DNA from 3 places in the Achromobacter sp. EG18 genome. Region 2 is predicted to be linked to each of the others. Evidence: predicted binding sites of a transcription regulator. Region 2 holds the regulator's gene; each other region holds the start of a gene.
What was found. Region 2 encodes LexA, which represses DNA repair genes until DNA is damaged. Its sites were predicted from a motif close to ACTGTATNNNNATACAGT; they were not measured.
Positions count from the first base shown of each region.

Region 1: a site for LexA is predicted at 3,383-3,400, ahead of imuA (translesion DNA synthesis-associated protein ImuA). Genes of this name have one in related genera too.
Region 3: a site for LexA is predicted at 1,994-2,011, ahead of recA (recombinase RecA). Genes of this name have one in related genera too.

Region 1 is NZ_CM186213.1:1,418,457-1,424,851, forward strand. It holds gene ypfH (esterase) at 1-342, opposite strand, end outside; gene AC6CR5_RS06650 (amino acid permease) at 504-2,045, shown strand; gene AC6CR5_RS06655 (methyl-accepting chemotaxis protein) at 2,111-3,172, opposite strand; gene imuA (translesion DNA synthesis-associated protein ImuA) at 3,488-4,186, shown strand; gene AC6CR5_RS06665 (Y-family DNA polymerase) at 4,116-5,585, shown strand; gene AC6CR5_RS06670 (error-prone DNA polymerase) at 5,593-6,395, shown strand, end outside.
Region 2 is NZ_CM186213.1:2,022,051-2,028,445, reverse strand. It holds gene lon (endopeptidase La) at 1-1,550, shown strand, start outside; gene lexA (transcriptional repressor LexA) at 1,661-2,311, opposite strand; gene AC6CR5_RS09185 (amino acid aminotransferase) at 2,467-3,666, opposite strand; gene uvrB (excinuclease ABC subunit UvrB) at 3,837-5,876, shown strand; gene AC6CR5_RS09175 (low molecular weight protein-tyrosine-phosphatase) at 6,125-6,395, shown strand, end outside.
Region 3 is NZ_CM186213.1:6,208,551-6,214,945, reverse strand. It holds gene recX (recombination regulator RecX) at 1-640, opposite strand, end outside; gene recA (recombinase RecA) at 742-1,806, opposite strand; gene AC6CR5_RS28595 (response regulator transcription factor) at 2,186-2,875, shown strand; gene AC6CR5_RS28590 (sensor histidine kinase) at 2,991-4,367, shown strand; gene AC6CR5_RS28585 (MFS transporter) at 4,694-6,355, shown strand.

The DNA of each region.
Region 1 (6,395 bases), 600 kb from region 2:
CGCGGTGTCGGACTGCAACAGGCCGAAGCGGGCCTGGGCCGCCTTCACGTAGGCCTCCAGCGGCGGCAGGGCCTGGGCCACGCGCTCGGGCCGGTTGTCCTCGGACACGCCGCGCACCGAGAACCATTGACGGCCCGCGCCGCCGCCGTCGAAGGGCTCGAAGCCCTCGGGGATCAGCACCGCCGACGCGGGAAAGGCGGCGCGCACCGCCTCGGCCAGCGGCACCAGGTTGTCGGGCGTGCCGCCCACGCCATGCAGCAGGATGAACAGCTGCCGCACCTCGGTGCCGGGTTCGGGCAGGAATTCGATTTCGTGGGGGGATGCGGGGGAAGAAGTGGCCATGCTACGGCTCCGGACAGGCACTGGATAGCGCCATTGTAAAATGCCCGTCATACGCAATCCTAGGCAAAGCGCCCCCCGGGCCGGCTCCTGCCCCCGGTGTCCACAAGGCGCCCAGGGGCGTTCGCGGTCGGCGCGGGGCTTTGCATCAACCTGTGCATTCCATGAAAACACCGACGACAGACTCGGGAACCCCGCCGGCCGGCAAGAACCAGTTGCATCGCGTGCTCAAGGCGCGCCACCTGACCATGATCGCCCTGGGCGGCGCCATCGGCACCGGCCTGTTCATCGCCTCGGGCGCGGCCATCGCCCAGGCCGGCCCGGGCGGCGCGCTCACGGTCTACCTGCTGATCGGCCTGATGGTCTATTTCATCATGACCAGCCTGGGCGAACTGGCCACCTTCATGCCCGTGTCGGGCTCGTTCTGCACCTACGCCTCGCGCTACGTGGACGGCGGCTTCGGCTTCGCGCTGGGCTGGAACTTCTGGCTCAGCTGGGCCACGGTGGTGGCGGTGGACGTGGTGGCCGCCCAACTGGTGATGGCGTACTGGTTCCCCGATACCCCCGGCTGGATCTGGAGCGTCGCCTTCCTGGCGCTGACCTTCGGCCTGAACGCCTTCTCGGCGCGCAGCTTCGGCGAGGCCGAATACTGGTTCGCCATCATCAAGGTGGTGGCGGTGCTGTGCTTCATCGTGCTGGGCCTGGCCATGCTGGTGGGCATCATCCACAGCGACGCGCCGGTCGGCGTGCGCAACTGGACCGTGGGCGAGGCGCCGTTCGTCGGCAACGTCGCCACCTGGGTCGGGGTGGCCATGGTGGTGGCCTATTCGTTCCAGGGCACCGAACTGGTGGGCGTGGCCGCCGGCGAATCCGAGAACCCGCGCCGCAACGTGCCGCGCGCCATCAACCATGTGTTCTGGCGCATCCTGCTGTTCTACGTGCTGGCGATCCTGATCATCGGCCTGCTGATTCCCTATACCGACCCGCAGCTGCTGCGCAACGAGGTCGAGGACATCGCCGTCAGCCCCTTCACGCTGGTGTTCCAGCACGCCGGGCTGCTGTCGGCGGCCACCATCATGAACGCGGTGATCCTGACCTCGGTGCTGTCGGCCGGCAATTCGGGCATGTACGCGGCCACGCGGATGCTGTTCAACATGGCCGTCGAGGGCCAGGCCCCGGCCGTGTTCAAGCGCCTGACCGGCAACGGCGTGCCGCTGTACGCGCTGCTGGCCACCACCGCGCTGGCCTGCCTGTGCATGTTCAGCGTGGTCTACAGCCCCAAGGCGGTCTACATCTGGCTGCTGAACTTCGCCGGCATGACCGAGTTCATCGTCTGGCTCAGCATCGCGGTCAGCCACTACCGCTTCCGCCAGGGCTACGTGAAGCACGGCTACGACACCGCCAACCTGCCCTACAAGGCCGGCCTGTTCCCGTTCGGCCCGCTGCTGGCCTTCGTGCTGTGCCTGCTGGTCACGCTGGGCCAGAACTACCAGGCCTTCCTGGACGAGCGCATCGACTGGATCGGCGTGGTCTCGACCTACCTGGCGATCCCTCTGTTCCTGGCGTTCTGGATCGGCCACCGGCTGGTGAAGAAGTCGCGCTGGATCCGCTACCAGGACATGCAGTTCTACGGCTTCGAGGCCGACCGCGCGGCGGGCGTGCCGCAGGACGAACCGATAGCCGCCGGCCAGGCCGCGCGGACCTGACCCGCGTGCGGGCCGGGAGGCATCCTGGGCCACGCGCCCGGACGCCGCCCGGCTCGCGCCGCCGCCTATTCGAAGCTGTCGCGCGGACGCTGCGTGATGACGCCGTACCAGCCCAGGCCGGCATAGGTTTCATAGCCCGGCGTCAGCGCGAACCCCACCAGGCCGCGATCGGCGTTTTCGTAGTAGCCGCGCGGCCGCTCGTCGTGGCGCAGCACGTACCGCTCTTTCAGCGATACCGCGCCGTCCGAGGCGGCGATGACGCGCTGGCGGCTGTCGACCAGCAGGCAGCGGGTGCGCGCCCATTCCTCTTCCGACAGCCCCACCGACTTGACGATGCTGGCGGCCTGCTGGCTCCAGTCGAAGAACACCCCCAGCACCCCCAGCGGCTCGCCGTGCTTGTCGGCGTCGCGCCGGATCGCGGTGGCGTAGGTGGCGACGTGGGCGCCGTCCAGCAGGCGCTCGCTGTCGATGTCCATGGCCACGTACTCGCCGCCGTCGGCCGCGGCCATCCCGCGCCGGAACCACTCGGCATGGCTTACGTTGGCGCCGCGCGCCTGCGGATAGCGGTCCGGGCGGCCATTGGCCACCACCCGGCCCTGCGCGTCGGCCACCCACAGGTCCAGGTAGACCGTGTAGCTGTCCAGGATCACGCCCAGCCGCCCGCTGGCGTGGCGCGCGCTGTCGGCGCCGGGTTCCTGCAAGGCCCGCACCACCGACGAATCGGTCGCCCACCAGCGCACGTCGCAGGAACGCTCGTACAGGTTGCGGTCCATGGTCTCGATCATGTTCAGCGCCAGGTCGCCCAGGCGGCGGCCCTCGTAGCCGCGGATCTCGTGCAGGGTGTTTTCGCCGATGCGGATCAGGTCGGCGATGGAACCGGCCAGCTCCTCCTTGAGCGCGTCGGCGATGCCGGTGATCTGCTCGGACACGTACTGCACCTGGTTGGCCACCACCGCGAACCCGCGCCCCGCCTCGCCCGAGCGCGCGGCCTCGATGCGCGCGTTCAGCGACAGGTATTTGGCCTGCTGGTTGATATCGACGATGCTCTCGATCTTCTCGTTCGAAATGCGCTCGACGCGGCGCGACAGTTCGACGATTCTTTCCGGTTGATGGGCCATGTTCAGCACTCCTTTTGTTGGACGTTGTTGCGTGAGGAGACGGTGACATGGGGAGACAAGCAGGAAGCGTGCCAAGTCGTGCATGGGTTAATGACCAGCCCCTTCCATGGGCGGGGCGGGGGTGACGACGGCGCATCGCGCCTCGAAGCGGGCCTTGCGGCGCGCACCAATACGGTGCAAGCGACTGATACATCCGGTGCCTTCCGGGTCAGGTAAAATACTGTATATTCATACAGCAATAAGCGATTCCGGCCAGGAGTTCCCCGCCCGGCCGTCCGCCGCCCACCGAGTCTTCACCCAGGAAAACCGGGTCGCCCGCCCGCCATGCCGTCGCCAGAACAGATCCATCCCGCGTTGTGGCGCGCCACCCAGTTGGCGCGCGGCGCCGCCCGCAGCCTGCCCACCGGCCACCCCACCCTGTCGGCCGAGCTGCCGGACGGCGGCTGGCCGCTGGGCTCGCTGATCGAGCTGCTGGCCCCGCAACCCGGCATCGGCGAAATCCGCCTGCTGCGCCCGGCCCTGGCGCAACTGGAAACGCGCCGCCCCATCGCCCTGGTGCAGCCGCCCCACGCGCCGCACATCGCCAGCTGGATGAGCTGGCGGCTCGATCCGCGCCAGTTGCTCTGGGTCGCCCCCGAAAAACCCCTGGACGCCCTCTGGGCCGCCGAGCAGATCCTGAAAAACGGCAGCTGCGGCGCCCTGCTCTGCTGGCTGCCGCACGTGCGCCCCGAATCGCTGCGCCGGCTGCACCTGGCGGCCCAGGCCAGCGACCTGCTGTTCGTCGCCCTGCGCCCGGCCAGCGCCGCGCAGCACGCCACCCCCGCCCCCTTGCGCCTGGCGCTCGCGCCCGCGCCGGGCGGGTTGTCCGTCCATATCCTCAAGCGCCGCGGACCGGTCTGCGAGGCCCCGCTGTACGTGGGCCTGGAGCCCGGCGTCCTGGCGCCCACCCGCCATGCGCCTCTGGATCGCCGCCTGCCTGCGCTGCCTGCCGCTGGACGCCCTGCGCCCGCACTGGCCGCTTGAGGCGCAGGCCTACGCGGTCCTCGACCAGGAACGCGTCGCCGCCCTCACGCCCGCCGCGCGCCAGGCCGGGGTGCGCCCGGGCATGCGCCGCGGCGGCGCGGCCGCCATCGCGCCCACGGTCGAGCTGCTGACGCGCGACCCGCTGGCCGAGGCCGACGCCCTGCAAGGCGCGGCGCTGGCGCTGCTGCAATACACCCCCGAGGTCGCGCTGGCGGGCGACGACACCGTGCTGCTCAACGTCGGCGCCAGCCTGCTGTTCTTCCGCGGGCCGCGCGCGCTGCACCGGCGCGTGGCCGCCACGCTGGCCGCGCTGGACCTGCGCGTGTCGCTGGGCATGGCGCCCACCGCCGCCGGCGCCTGGCTGCTGGCGCATCGCGGCGGACGCCGGCCGGCGCGCCGGGTGCTCACCCCGCGCACCCTGGCGCGCCGGCTCGACGCCCTGCCCGTGGCCCTGCTGCCCCAGGCCCGGCCGCGCCTGGACTGGCTCAACGACATCGGCTGCCACACCCTGGCCGACCTGCGCGCCCTGCCGCGCGCCGGCCTGCAACGGCGCAGCGCGCCCGACCTGCTGCAAGCGCTGGACGCGGCCTATGGCCAGTCGCCCGAACTTCATCGCTGGATCGAGCCGCCGCCGCGCTTCGAGCGCCGCATCGAGCTGATGGAATACCTCGAGCACACCGACGCGGTGCTGGCCGTGGCGCGGCGCCTGGCCGAGCAACTGGGCGGCTGGCTGGCGGCGCGGCAACTGGCGGTGCGGCGCGTGCTGCTGCGCCTGGACCACGAACGCGGCCGCCATGCGCGCCCGCCCACCGACCTGGAACTGGCGCTGGCGCAGCCCGTGTGGCAGGCGCCGCAGATCCTCAACCTGCTGCGCGAAAAGCTCGGCCGCCTGACGCTCGAAGCGCCGGTGATCGCGGTGACGCTGCTGGCGCCCGACACCACCGAACAGCCCGCCGCCAGCACCACGCTGTTCCCCGAACCCGGCGGCACCGCCGCCGACCACGCCCGCCTGCTGGACCTGCTGACCGCGCGGCTGGGCCGCGACCAGGTGCGCCACGCCTGCCCCATCCCTGACCACCGGCCCGAAGCCGCCAATACCTGGGGCGACGCGCTGGAACCGTCACCGCGCCCCGAACCGCTGCCCGAACCCCTGGACCGCCCCTTCTGGCTGCTGGACCCGCCGCTGCCGCTCAAACTCGCCGGCCACCGGCCGCAATACGCCGGCCAGGCGCTGCGGCTGATGCGCGGCCCCGAACGCATCGAAAGCGGCTGGTGGGACCCGGCCCTGACCGTGCGCGACTACTTCGTGGCCGAGGACGCCGCCGGCGCGCGCTACTGGATCTACCGCGAGCGCGACGACGAGCACGCGCGCTGGCACCTGCACGGGCTGTACGCCTGACTCCGCCATGCAAGCGCCCGACGATCCGCATGACGACGCCCCCGGTCCGCCTGTCGGACTGCCCGGCTACGCCGAACTGCAATGCCAGTCGAACTTCTCGTTCCTGCAGGGCGCCTCGCACCCCGAGGAACTGGCCGCCCGCGCCGCCGAACTGGGCTACGCCGCCCTGGCCATCACCGACGAATGCAGCCTGGCCGGCGTGGTGCGCGCCCACATGGAAGCCAAGACCCAGAAGCTGCCGCTCATCATCGGCGCCACCTTCCGGCTGCGCGCCGGCCCCGAGGCCGCGCCACTGGACCTGACCTTGCTGGCGCAGACCCGCGAGGGCTACGGCAACCTGTCCGAGCTCATCACCCTGGCCCGCACCCGCGCTCCCAAGGGCGAATACCGGCTGGCGCCCGAAGACTTCACCCATCCGCCGCCGGGCTACGAACACCTGCGCCACCTGCCCGAATGCCTGGCGATCCTGTCGCCCGTCTACGGCGACGACCCCGACCGCATGGCGCAGCAGGCGCGCTGGCTGGCCGCCACCTTCCCGCGCCGCGCCTGGGTCGGCCTGACCCTGCTGTACCGCTCGCGCGACGACCTGCACCGCGCCGCCGTCGACCACGCCGCCCGCGCCGCCGACCTGCCGGTGGTGGCGCTGGGCCAGGTGCAGATGCACGTGCGCTCGCGCAAGCCGCTGCACGACACCCTGACCGGCATCCGCACCCACCAGTGCGTGTCGCAATGCGGCTACGCGCTGTCGGGCAACGCCGAACAGCACCTGCGCACCCGCATGCGGCTGGCCAACCTGTATCCGCCCGAAGC
Region 2 (6,395 bases):
TTAATCTCCCCTGGAGGAAGAAGAGCAAGATCAACAATTCCATCTCCAATGCCGAGACGGTGCTCGACAACGACCACTACGGCCTGGAGAAGGTGAAGGAACGCATTCTCGAATACCTCGCCGTGCAACAGCGCGTGGACAAGGTCAAGGCGCCCATCCTGTGCCTGGTCGGTCCTCCGGGGGTCGGCAAGACCTCGCTGGGCCAGTCCATCGCCAAGGCCACGAACCGCAAGTTCGTGCGCATGGCCCTGGGCGGCGTGCGTGACGAAGCCGAGATCCGCGGCCACCGTCGTACGTACATCGGCTCGATGCCCGGCAAGATCGTCCAGAACATGTCGAAGGTCGGCGTGCGCAATCCCCTGTTCCTGCTCGATGAAATCGACAAGCTGGGCATGGATTTCCGCGGCGATCCCTCGTCGGCGCTGCTCGAAGTGCTGGACCCGGAACAGAACCACACGTTCCAGGACCACTACATCGAAGTCGACTTCGACCTGTCGGACGTCATGTTCGTGGCCACCAGCAACACGTTGAACATTCCGCCGGCCCTGCTGGACCGGATGGAAGTGATCCGCCTGTCCGGCTACACCGAGGAAGAAAAGATCCACATCGCCCGCGACCATCTGCTGCCCAAGCTGATGAAGAACAACGGCGTCAAGGATACCGAGCTGACCGTCGACGACAGCGCGCTGCGCGACATCGTGCGCTACTACACCCGCGAAGCCGGTGTGCGTGCGCTTGAGCGCGAAGTGGGCAAGATCTGCCGCAAGGTGATCAAGCAGCTGCTGACCCAGAGCGACCGCGCCAAGGCCGAAGGCAAGACCTTCGAACTCAAGCCGGTCAACGTCACGGGCGAGAACCTCAGCGACTACCTCGGCGTGCGCCGCTACACCTTCGGCATGGCCGAAAAGGAAAACCAGATCGGTCAGGTGACCGGCCTGGCCTGGACGGAAGTCGGTGGCGACCTGCTCACGATCGAAGTGGCGGACATGCCCGGCAAGGGCGTGATCCAACGCACCGGTTCGCTGGGCGACGTGATGAAGGAATCGGTCGAGGCGGCCCGCACCGTGGTGCGCTCGCGGGCGCGTCGCCTGGGCTTTGCCGACAGCGTGTTCGAGAAGCACGACATGCACGTGCACGTGCCGGAAGGCGCGACGCCCAAGGACGGTCCGTCCGCCGGTATCGCGATCACCACGGCCATGGTGTCGGCGCTGTCGCGCATCCCGGTGCGCGCCGACGTTGCCATGACCGGCGAGATCACGCTGCGTGGCGAAGTCCTGCCGATCGGCGGCCTGAAGGAAAAGCTGCTGGCCGCCCACCGCGGTGGCATCAAGACGGTCTTGATCCCGGAAGAAAACGTCAAGGATTTGGCGGAGATCCCGGACAACGTCAAGAACCATCTCGAGATCGTGCCGGTCCGCTGGATCGACAAGGTGTTGGAGCTGGCCCTGGAACGCCTGCCGGAGCCGCTGGCTGAAGACGAAGCGGTCAAGGAACCGCTGGTCGCCAAGCCGGCCGAACCGGGTTCCACGGATCCCGTGCTCAAGCACTGATGTCCGGCCCACGGCGCCCCGCAAGGGGCGCCGTCAAAAATAAACCCCGCTTGCGCGGGGTTTGTTTTTTGGCGCGGCCGTCGGGCGGGCCCCTGGTCGGGGCGGAAGGATCAGTGCAGCGCGTGCGGACGGATCAGCCCGACGGCAATGCCTTCCAGCGCGAATTCCTGGTCGGCTTCGACCACGATGACGTTGAAGTCGGGATTCTCAGGCAGCAGTTCGATGCGGCCGTTCTGGCGCTGCAGGCGCTTGACGGTGACGTCGTCGCCCAGCCGGGCCACCACGATCTGGCCGTTGCGGGCCTCGGACGCCTTCTTGACGGCCAGCAGGTCGCCTTCGAGGATGCCTGCGTCGCGCATGCTCATGCCGCGCACCTTGAGCAGGTAGTCCGGCGCCTGGGCGAACAGGCTGGAATCGACGCCGATCTCGCGTTCGACGTGTTCGGTGGCCAGGATAGGGCTGCCGGCCGCCACGCGGCCCACCAGCGGCAGCAGCAGCTGCGCCAGGCCGGGCAGTGGCAACGGCGCCTGGGACGGCGTGGGGGAGTTGTCCTTCAGGCGGATGCCGCGCGAGGCGCCGGCCGTGAGTTCGATGGCGCCCTTGCGGGCCAGGGCCTTCAGATGGTCTTCGGCCGCGTTGGGCGAGCGGAATCCCAGGGCCTGGGCGATTTCGGCGCGGGTGGGCGGAAAGCCGGTGCGCGCGACGGTCTGCCGGATGAGGTCCAGGATTTGCTGTTGACGATCAGTGAGTTTGCTGGCCATGGCGATGATCCGTTGGGTGTCGGACTGTACATATATACAGCGGCATTCTGGGGGACATAACGCAAAAAAGCAAGCGTTGATCGGGCGTGGTTTTGTGACAGGCAATGAAAACGGGACCCGAAGGTCCCGTTTGGGGGTGACGCTGGCGCTGAGTCTTAGAGCACCGCGGCGATGCCCTTGGCCACCTGGTCGATGTTGCCGCTGTTGAGCGCGGCCACGCAGATGCGGCCGCTGGAGACGGCATAGACGCCGTGCTCTTCGCGCAGGCGGTCGACCTGGGCCGAGGTCAGGCCCGAGTACGAGAACATGCCGCGCTGCTGCAGCACGAAGCTGAAGTCCTGCTTGCCGCCGTGTTCCTTGATCTTCTCGACCAGCTGCTTGCGCATCAGGCGGATGCGGTCGCGCATGGCGCCGAGTTCCTCTTCCCACATGGCGAACAGCTCGGGCGAGTTCAGCACCGTGGAGACGATCGTGCCACCGTGGGTGGGCGGGTTGGAGTAGTTGGTGCGGATGACGCGCTTGAGCTGGCTCAGCACGCGGGTGGCTTCGTCCTTGCTGCCGGCCACGACGGTCAGGGCGCCGACGCGCTCGCCGTACAGCGAGAACGACTTCGAGAACGACGAGCTGATGAACATGGTCAGGTCGAGGTCGGCGAACAGGCGCACGACCGCGGCGTCTTCATGCAGGCCTTCGCCGAAACCCTGGTAGGCGATGTCCAGGAACGGCACCAGCTTGTTTTCCTTGACGACCGCGGCGATCTGCTTCCATTGGTCGAAGGTGGGATCGACACCGGTGGGGTTGTGGCAGCAGGCGTGCAGCACGACCACGGTGTTGGCCGGCGCGGCCTTCAGGGCGGCCAGCATGCCGTCGAAGTTCAGGCCGCGGGTGGCCGCGTCGTAGTAGGCGTAGGTGCCGACTTCGAAACCGGCGCGCTCGAACAGCGCGCGGTGGTTTTCCCAGCTGGGGTCGCTGATCAGGACCTTCGAGGTCGGCAGCAGCTGGCGCAGGAAGTCGGCGCCGATCTTGAGCGCGCCGGTGCCGCCCAGGGCCTGGGTGGTCAGGACGCGGCCGGCGGCGGCCAGCGGGGAATCCTTGCCGATCAGCAGGGCTTGCGCGCCCTGGTTGTAGCCGGCGATGCCTTCGATCGGCAGGTAGCCGCGGGCGGCGGCGGCCTCGATGCGGGCGATTTCCGCCTTGCGCACGGCGCCCAGCAGGGGAATCCGGCCCTGGTCGTCGTAGTACACGCCCACGCCCAGATTGACTTTACCGGGGCGGGTGTCCGCGTTGTATTGTTCGTTCAGGCCAAGAATGGGGTCGCGCGGCGCGAGTTCGACGGAATCGAAAAGGGTGCTCATGGGACTCTGCTGAGGGTGAGTGGACGCAGTCGGAAGTGCTGTGGATAATGGGGGGTTTACCCTGGGAACAGTCTAGCATGCCTAAGAGCGCAATAGACCCGAACGCGGCGGGTGCCGCAGCCGTTGGCGCGGTCACCGACGGGGCGACCGATGGGCCCTCTGGCGCTGCCGTGGCGGCTCCGGAGGCCGGCCCGGGGTATGTCGATTTCCCGGACAGCCCATTCCACCTGTATCAACCCTATCCGCCTGCCGGCGACCAGCCGGGCGCAATAGAGGGACTGATCCAGGGCGTGCAGGACGGCCTGATGTACCAGACCCTGCTGGGCGTGACCGGTTCGGGCAAGACCTACACCATGGCCAACGTCATCGCCCAGCTCGGGCGGCCGGCGCTGGTGCTGGCGCCCAACAAGACGCTGGCGGCGCAGCTGTACGCCGAAATGCGCGAGTTCTTTCCCAAGAACGCCGTGGAGTACTTCGTTTCGTACTACGACTACTACCAGCCCGAGGCCTACGTGCCGACGCGCGACCTGTTCATCGAGAAGGATTCGTCCATCAATGAACACATCGAGCAGATGCGGCTGTCGGCCACCAAGAGCCTGCTGGAACGGCGCGACACCATCATCGTGGGCACCGTGTCGTGCATCTACGGTATCGGCAACCCCGGCGACTACCACGCGATGGTGCTGATCCTGCGCGCCGGCGACCAGATTTCGCGGCGCGAGATCCTGGCGCGGCTGGTGGCCATGCAGTACACCCGCAACGACGCCGAGTTCACCCGCGGCGTGTTCCGGGTGCGCGGCGAAACCATCGACATCTTCCCCGCGGAAAGCGCCGAGCTGGCGCTGCGCCTGACGCTGTTCGACGACGAAATCGAAAGCCTCGAACTGTTCGATCCGCTGACCGGCCGTATTCGCCAGAAGCTGCCGCGCTTCACCGTCTACCCGGGTTCGCACTACGTGACGCCGCGCGACACCGTGCTGCGCGCCATCGAGACCATCAAGGAAGAGCTGCGCGAGCGCACCAAGCGCTTCGTCGATGACGGCCACCTGGTGGAAGCCCAGCGCCTGGAGCAGCGCACCCGCTTCGACCTGGAAATGCTGCAGGAACTGGGGTTCTGCAAGGGCATCGAGAACTACTCGCGCCATCTGTCGGGCGCCGCGCCCGGCGAGCCGCCGCCCACGCTGATCGACTACCTGCCCGCCGACGCGCTGATGTTCATCGACGAAAGCCACGTCACCATCGGCCAGCTCAGCGCCATGTACCGCGGCGACCGCTCGCGCAAGGAAACCCTGGTGCAGTATGGTTTCCGGCTGCCCTCGGCGCTGGACAACCGCCCGCTCAAGCTGGAGGAGTTCGAGGCCCGCATGCGCCAGTGCGTGTTCGTGTCGGCCACGCCGGCGGCCTACGAAAAAGAGCATGCCGACAACGTGGTCGAGCAGGTGGTGCGTCCCACCGGCCTGGTCGACCCGATCGTCGAGGTGTTGCCGGCCCGCACGCAGGTCGACGACCTGCTGGGCCAGATCAAGGCGCGCACCAGCCAGGGCGAGCGGGTGCTGGTCACCACGCTGACCAAGCGCATGGCCGAGGACCTGACCGACTTCCTGACCGAGCACGGCGTGCGGGTGCGCTACCTGCACTCGGACATCGATACGGTCGAGCGGGTGGAGATCATCCGCGACCTGCGCCTGGGCACGTTCGACGTGCTGGTGGGCATCAACCTGCTGCGTGAAGGCCTGGACATCCCGGAAGTGTCGCTGGTGGCCATCCTGGATGCCGACAAGGAAGGTTTCCTGCGTTCCGAGCGCAGCCTGATCCAGACCATTGGCCGGGCCGCCCGCAACCTGAATGGCCACGCCATCCTGTATGCCGACCGCATCACGGATTCGATGCAGCGGGCCATGGAAGAGACCAGCCGGCGCCGTGCCAAACAGTTGCAATTCAATGCCGACCACGGCATTACCGCGCGCGGCGTGCAGAAGGCGGTGCGCGAGCTGATCGACGGTATCGTGGCCCCGGTGCAGCACGATGCGCTGGAAGCCGCGGTGCCGGCCGAATTGCTGAAGGACGAAAAGGCGCTGGCGCGCGAAATCAAGCGGCTTGAAAAGCTGATGATGGACCATGCCCGCAACCTGGAATTCGAGCAGGCCGCGGCCGCTCGCGATGCCCTGACGGCCTTGAAGCAGCGGGTGCTGCTGGACGGCGCGGTATGAGGGTAAGCTGTATCTTTATGTGTCTTTTCGCTGACGGGTTGCTGAAATTGATGATGAGGCAAGTGTTGCAGAAGCGAGGCCCGGAATTTGCGTAACCGAAGCGGCTCGCGGCCCTGGGCTGAAGTTAAATATAGCGTTTAACTATTTGATTTATAGGGTAAATTTTCGAGGGTGCATCGCCGCGAAAGAGAGTCCCCGAGCGCAAAAAAAGCTTGCCTTATCTCGGGTTTTCCCGCACACTTACTCCCATGATGACCAAGGTACTTTTCGTTTGCATGGGCAATATCTGTCGCTCGCCGAGCGCAGAGGGCGTGTTTCGCCATTTGGTGAACGACGCGGGTTTGGGCGATGTGGTTCGCATCGACTCCGCGGGCACGCACGCGTTTCACATCGGCGAGGCGCCTGATGCCCGGGCGCAGGCCGCAGCGCGCAAGCGCGGCTACGAGATCACGCACTGTGAGGCCCGCCAGGTCACCGCGGAAGACTTCCGCGACTTCGACCTCATCCTCGCCATGGACT
Region 3 (6,395 bases), 2.2 Mb from region 2:
CGGGCTTGGCGCCGAAGCGTTTCTGCCAGACCTCGAGCGCGCGCTCGTATTCGGTGGCGCGCAATTGCTCGCGCAGCTCGGATACCTGGGCGTCATCCACGCCGTGCTGGCGCAATTCCTGCACGATGCGGGCCGCCCCCTGGCGCGAGGCGCGGCGGTGCACCAGGCTTTGCGCAAAACGCTCGGTCGACAGCCAGCCTTCCTTTTCCAGCGCGTCCAACACACGCTCGACCTCATCGGGGTCTTCGGCATGGGGCGCGAGTTTTCGCGCCAGCTCATCGCGGGCATGCTCGCGCCGCGACAGATAACCCACCGCCCGCATTTTCAGCGACGGCCCCTTGGGGCGCGGGCGCGACTTGTCTTCGGATGCCTGCGCCCCCTCGTCCGTGCCATCGCCATCATCACCGCCCTTGCCACGCCGGCCGCGCCCGCCGGCCGCGCGCCGTTCGGAGCTGCGCTGCCACTGCGACGCCGGCGCGCCGGCGCCCTCTGGTTCCTGGCCGGACGCCCCGGTGGATTCGGCGGCCCGCCGCAGGTCCGACGTGCGGCGCAGCCCTTCGGGCTTGGCCACGGTCTCGAATTCATCGTCCAGCCTGGCGCGCAGGCGATCAGCGGACGTGACGGGCGGTTTCCAGCTCATGCGCTTCCTCTATGTGCCAGCGGCAGGCCTCCCGGGACGGGAGCCTGCCGCTGGCGGCCGGGCTGGCGGGCCCGGCGCTATCCGGTGAAGGGGCGACGCGATTACTCTTCGCTGTCGTCTTCGGCGGTGGGCACGAATTCCGCGGCGCGGCTGACGATGCCCTGGTTCTCGCGGACCCGGTTTTCGATCTCGATCGCCAGTTCCTTGTGTTCCTTCAGGTATTCACGGACGTTGTCCTTGCCCTGGCCGATGCGGTTGCCGTTGTAGCTGTACCACGCGCCCGACTTGTCCACCACGTTGGCGGCCACGCCCAGGTCGATGATTTCGCCTTCGCGCGAGATGCCGGCGCCGTACATGATGTCGAACTCGGCCTGCTTGAACGGGGGCGCGACCTTGTTCTTGACCACCTTGACGCGGGTTTCGTTGCCGACGACCTCGTCGCCCTTCTTGATCGAGCCGATGCGGCGGATGTCCAGGCGCACCGAGGCGTAGAACTTGAGCGCGTTTCCGCCCGTGGTGGTTTCGGGGTTGCCGAACATCACGCCGATCTTCATGCGGATCTGGTTGATGAAGATGACCATGCAGTTGGTCTTCTTGATGGTGGCGGTCAGCTTGCGCAGCGCCTGGCTCATCAGGCGGGCCTGCAGGCCGGGCAGCGAATCGCCCATTTCGCCTTCGATTTCGGCCTTGGGCACCAGGGCGGCGACCGAGTCGACCACGATCAGGTCGACCGAACCCGAGCGCACCAGCGCGTCGGTGATTTCCAGGGCCTGCTCGCCCGTGTCCGGCTGCGAGATCAGCAGGTCGGCCAGGTTGACGCCCAGCTTCGAGGCGTACTGCACGTCCAGCGCGTGTTCGGCGTCGACGAAGGCGCAGGTGCCGCCCAGCTTCTGCATTTCGGCCACGACCTGCAGGGTCAGCGTGGTCTTGCCCGAGGATTCCGGACCGTAGATTTCCACCACGCGGCCACGCGGCAGGCCGCCGACGCCCAGCGCGATGTCCAGCCCCAGCGAGCCGGTCGACACCACCTGGATGTCATGCGAGACCTCGTTGTCGCCGTAGCGCATGATCGAGCCCTTGCCGAACTGCTTTTCGATCTGCGAGAGCGCGGCGGCCAGCGCCTTGGCTTTTTCCGAAGCGGCGGCCTTGGTGGTTTTGTCGTCCATGTAGTGTCCTGTCAGGTCTGGGTCTGTAACGTATCGGGGCGCGGCACGGGTGTCGGTCAGCGCGCGGGTTGTCGCAAGGGGTGATCGGGCCGTTGCTGACAGCTGTTGCCAGAAAACTGGCGGTGAAAGCTGTGGCGCTGAAGCGGTGATCGGTAAAGCGATAGCGCAGATTATGGCATCGGATTATACTGTACAAAAAACCAGTGTGCCACAGTTTTCCACGTATTCCCTGAGTGGGCAAGCCCGGTGCCGTATGACAGAATCAGGGAAAAAACTGGCGCTATGTCCCCATTGCGCTCCCGGCACGCCGCCCCGGCATCCCACCGAGGGCGGCACGCGTGCGCCGCTCACCCGGCGCCCTTCTTCTTTTCGACTGCCCATGCGCATCCTGATCGCGGAAGACGACAGCATCCTGGCCGACGGCCTGTCACGCTCGTTGCGCCACAACGGTTACGCGGTCGACGCCGTCCGCGACGGCCTGGCGGCCGATTCGGCGCTGGCGGCCCAGGCCTTCGACCTGCTGATCCTCGACCTCGGCCTGCCGCAACTGGCCGGCCTGGAGGTCCTGCGCCGGCTGCGCGCCCGCAATTCCGCCCTGCCTGTCCTGATCCTGACCGCCGCCGACAGCATCGAGCAGCGCGTCAAGGGGCTGGACCTGGGCGCCGACGACTACATGGCCAAGCCCTTCGCCCTGTCGGAACTGGAAGCGCGCGTGCGCGCTCTGACCCGCCGCGGCGCGGGCGGCGGCGCCACGTTGCTCAAGCATGGCCGACTGGTGTTCGACCAGACCGGGCGCGTGGCCACGGTCGACGACCAGACGCTGGACCTGTCCGCGCGCGAGGTCAGCCTGCTGGAAATCCTGCTGACCCGCAGCGGCCGCATGGTCAGCAAAACCCAGCTGGTGGACCACCTGTGCGAATGGGGTGAGGAAGTCAGCACCAATGCCATCGAAGTCTACGTGCACCGCCTGCGCAAGAAGCTCGAGCCCAGCGGCGTGAAGATCGTGACGGTGCGCGGCCTGGGCTATTGCCTCGAACGGGACCAGGGTGCGGCCTACCTCGCCAGCTGAACCGCCACAGCCGGAGGCGCTCAACCAGGAAGCGCTGGATGTGATGCAGGCCGGGGCCCGCGGCCCCAGTTTCGCGCCACCGCAGCGCTCGCTGCTGGGCGAGATCCTCGACTGGATGCTGGCGCCGCTGTTCCTCTTGTGGCCCATGAGCGTCGCCATCACCTACGTGGTGGCGCAGAACATCGCCAACGTGCCCTACGACCGCGCGCTGGCCAACAACCTGCACGTGCTGACGCGCCAGGTCCATGCCCAGGATGGCCGCGCGGTGCTGCGCATGACCGACCCGGCGCGCGAGGTGCTGCGCGCCGATGAAACCGACAGCGTGTTCTGGCTGGCCCTGGGAAGCCGCGGCGAATACCTGGGCGGCGACCGCGCCCTGCCGCTGCCGGCCTCGGTCGGCCAGCCGCGACCCGGCGAAGTCCAGTACGAGGACGACACCCTGCGCGGCTTCGGCGTCCGCCTGGCCTTCACCTGGGTCGACCTGAACCTGCCCAATACCCAGCCGGCGCTCTTGATCGTGGCCGAGACGGTGGAAAAGCGCACCCAGCTGGCCAACGACATCATCAAGGGCGTGATCATTCCGCAGTTCGTGGTGCTGCCGATCGCGGTGTTGCTGGTGTGGTTCGGCCTGTCGCGCGGCGTCGCGCCGCTGAACGCGCTGCAGCAGCGGCTGCGGGCGCGCCGGCCGGACGACCTGTCGCCCATCGACGAACGCGCCGCGCCCTCCGAGATCGCGCCGCTGGTGGCGGCCATGAACGACCTGCTCGACCGCCTGTCCGCCAACGTGCAGGCGCAGCGCCGCTTCGTCGCCGACGCCGCGCACCAGTTGAAGACGCCGCTGGCCGGCCTGCGCACCCAGGCCGAGCTGGCCCTGCGCGACGCCAGTCCCGAGGAAATGCAGGCCAGCCTGCGCCAGCTGGTGACCGGCTCCGAACGCGCCACCCGCCTGGTGAACCAATTGCTGCTGCTGGCGCGGGCCGAAAACCCCAGCGCCATCGGGCTGGCCGCCACCGACCTGAACGCCATCGCCTATGAGCAGGCCATGCACTGGGTGCCGCAGGCGCTGTCGCTCGGCACCGACCTGGGCTTCGAGGGTTCGGAGACCCCAGTCGAGATCAACGGCAACCCGCTGCTGCTGGCCGAGCTGCTCAACAACCTGGTCGACAACGCGCTGCGCTACACGCCGCGCGGCGGCCACATCACGGTGCGCGTGCAAGCCCTCGATGGGCAGGCCGTGCTGGAAGTCGAGGACTCCGGCCCCGGCATCGCGCTCGAAGAGCGCGAACGCGTGTTCGACCGCTTCTACCGCGTGCTGGGCACCCTGTCCGACGGCAGCGGACTGGGCCTGGCCATCGTCCGGGAAATCGCCCAGAAGCACCAGGCGACCGTCCTCATCAGCGACCATCCGACCCCGCACTCCGACCTGCCCGGCACTCGCATCCGGGTGGTGTTTCCGCTTTACGCCGAACCGGTCGAGGACCTCGGCGACTAGGGCTGCCGTGGCGCGCGGGCGCCATGCAAGGCTCCCCCCTCGCGCACAGGCGCACGCCCCATCTTGCCGACCCATTCTTCGCATGGCAGGTTCGCGCCCGGGCGAGGCAAGGTTCCCCACTATGTCCCTAGGACTATCCCTAGCCCCCCAGGGAAAAGTTACCTTTTGTTTCAATTTTAAGATTCAGGTAAGGGTCTCGTCAGAACCCCGTCAGCCTGGCGTTCCAACCTTGCGGTAGCTCGATGTCGGCCCCGCCGGCGGAGGGTCAAGCACGGCGGAAAACCGCCGGCCAGAAAAATCGAGGAGACATCATGAGCACAACTACCATGGCAGGTCGCGGTCCATCCGCGAATCCGCGCCCGATGACCAAGGATGAACGCCGCGTCATCTTTGCCTCGTCGCTGGGCACGGTGTTCGAGTGGTACGACTTTTATCTTTACGGTTCGCTGGCCGCCATCATCGCCCAGCACTTCTTCTCCGGCGTGAACCCCACGGCCGGCTTCATCTTCGCGCTGCTGGCCTTCGCCGCCGGTTTCGCGGTGCGCCCTTTCGGCGCGCTGGTGTTCGGCCGCCTGGGCGACCTGGTCGGACGTAAATACACCTTCCTGGTCACCATCGTGATCATGGGCCTGTCCACCTTCCTGGTGGGCGTGCTGCCCAGCTACGCCAGTATCGGCCTGGCCGCGCCCGCCATCCTGATCGTCCTGCGCCTGCTGCAAGGCCTGGCGCTGGGCGGCGAGTACGGCGGCGCCGCGACCTACGTCGCCGAGCACGCGCCGCACGGCCGCCGCGGCTTCTACACGTCGTGGATCCAGACCACCGCCACGCTCGGCCTGTTCCTGTCGCTGCTGGTGATCCTGGGCATCCGCACCTTCATGGGCGAGGACGACTTCAAGGCCTGGGGCTGGCGCATTCCGTTCCTGATCTCGGTCGTGCTGCTGGGCATCTCGGTGTGGATCCGCCTGCAATTGAACGAGTCGCCGACCTTCCAGCGCATGAAGGATGAAGGCAAGGGCTCGAAGGCTCCCATCGCCGAATCGTTCGGCCAGTGGAAGAACCTGAAGGTCGTGCTGCTGGCGCTGCTGGGCCTGACCGCCGGCCAGGCCGTGGTCTGGTACACCGGCCAGTTCTACGCGCTGTTCTTCCTGACGCAGACGCTGAAGGTCGACGCCAACACCGCCAACATCATGATCGCGATCGCGCTGCTGATCGGCACGCCGTTCTTCGTGATCTTCGGCGCGCTGTCGGACAAGATCGGCCGCAAGCCCATCATCATGGCGGGCTGCCTGATCGCCGCCGCAACCTACTTCCCGATCTTCCAGGGCCTGACGCACTTCGCCAACCCCGCGCTCGAAAAGGCGCAGGCCAGCGCGCCGGTCACGGTCATCGCCGACCCGTCCACCTGCTCGTTCCAGTTCAACCCGGTGGGCACTGCTTCGTTCACCAGCTCCTGCGACGTGGTCAAGTCGTTCATGGCGCGCAACTCGGTGAACTACAAGAACGAGGCGGCCCCGGCCGGCTCGGTGGCCAAGGTCAAGATCGGCAGCGACGAATTCGCCTCGTTCGACGGCAAGGGCATGGCCCCGGCCGACTTCAAGGCCAAGGCCGCCGAGCTGGACAAGGCCCTGACCACCGCGATCCGCAGCCACGGCTACCCGGCCAAGGCCGATCCGGCGCAGAGCAACAACGTCATGGTCGTCGTACTGCTGACCATCCTGGTGATTTACGTGACCATGGTGTACGGCCCGATCGCGGCCATGCTGGTGGAAATGTTCCCGACCCGCATCCGCTACACCTCGATGAGCCTGCCGTACCACATCGGCAACGGCTGGTTCGGCGGCTTCCTGCCCCCGGTCGCCTTCGCCGTGGTGGCCGCCACCGGCAACATCTACGACGGCCTGTGGTACCCGATCATCATCGCGGTCATGACCCTGGTCATCGGCACGCTCTTCGTGCGCGAGTCCAAGGACAACGACATCAACGCTTAACGACCATCCCCCGCCGGGCGGGACTGCTGCGCCTGCCCGG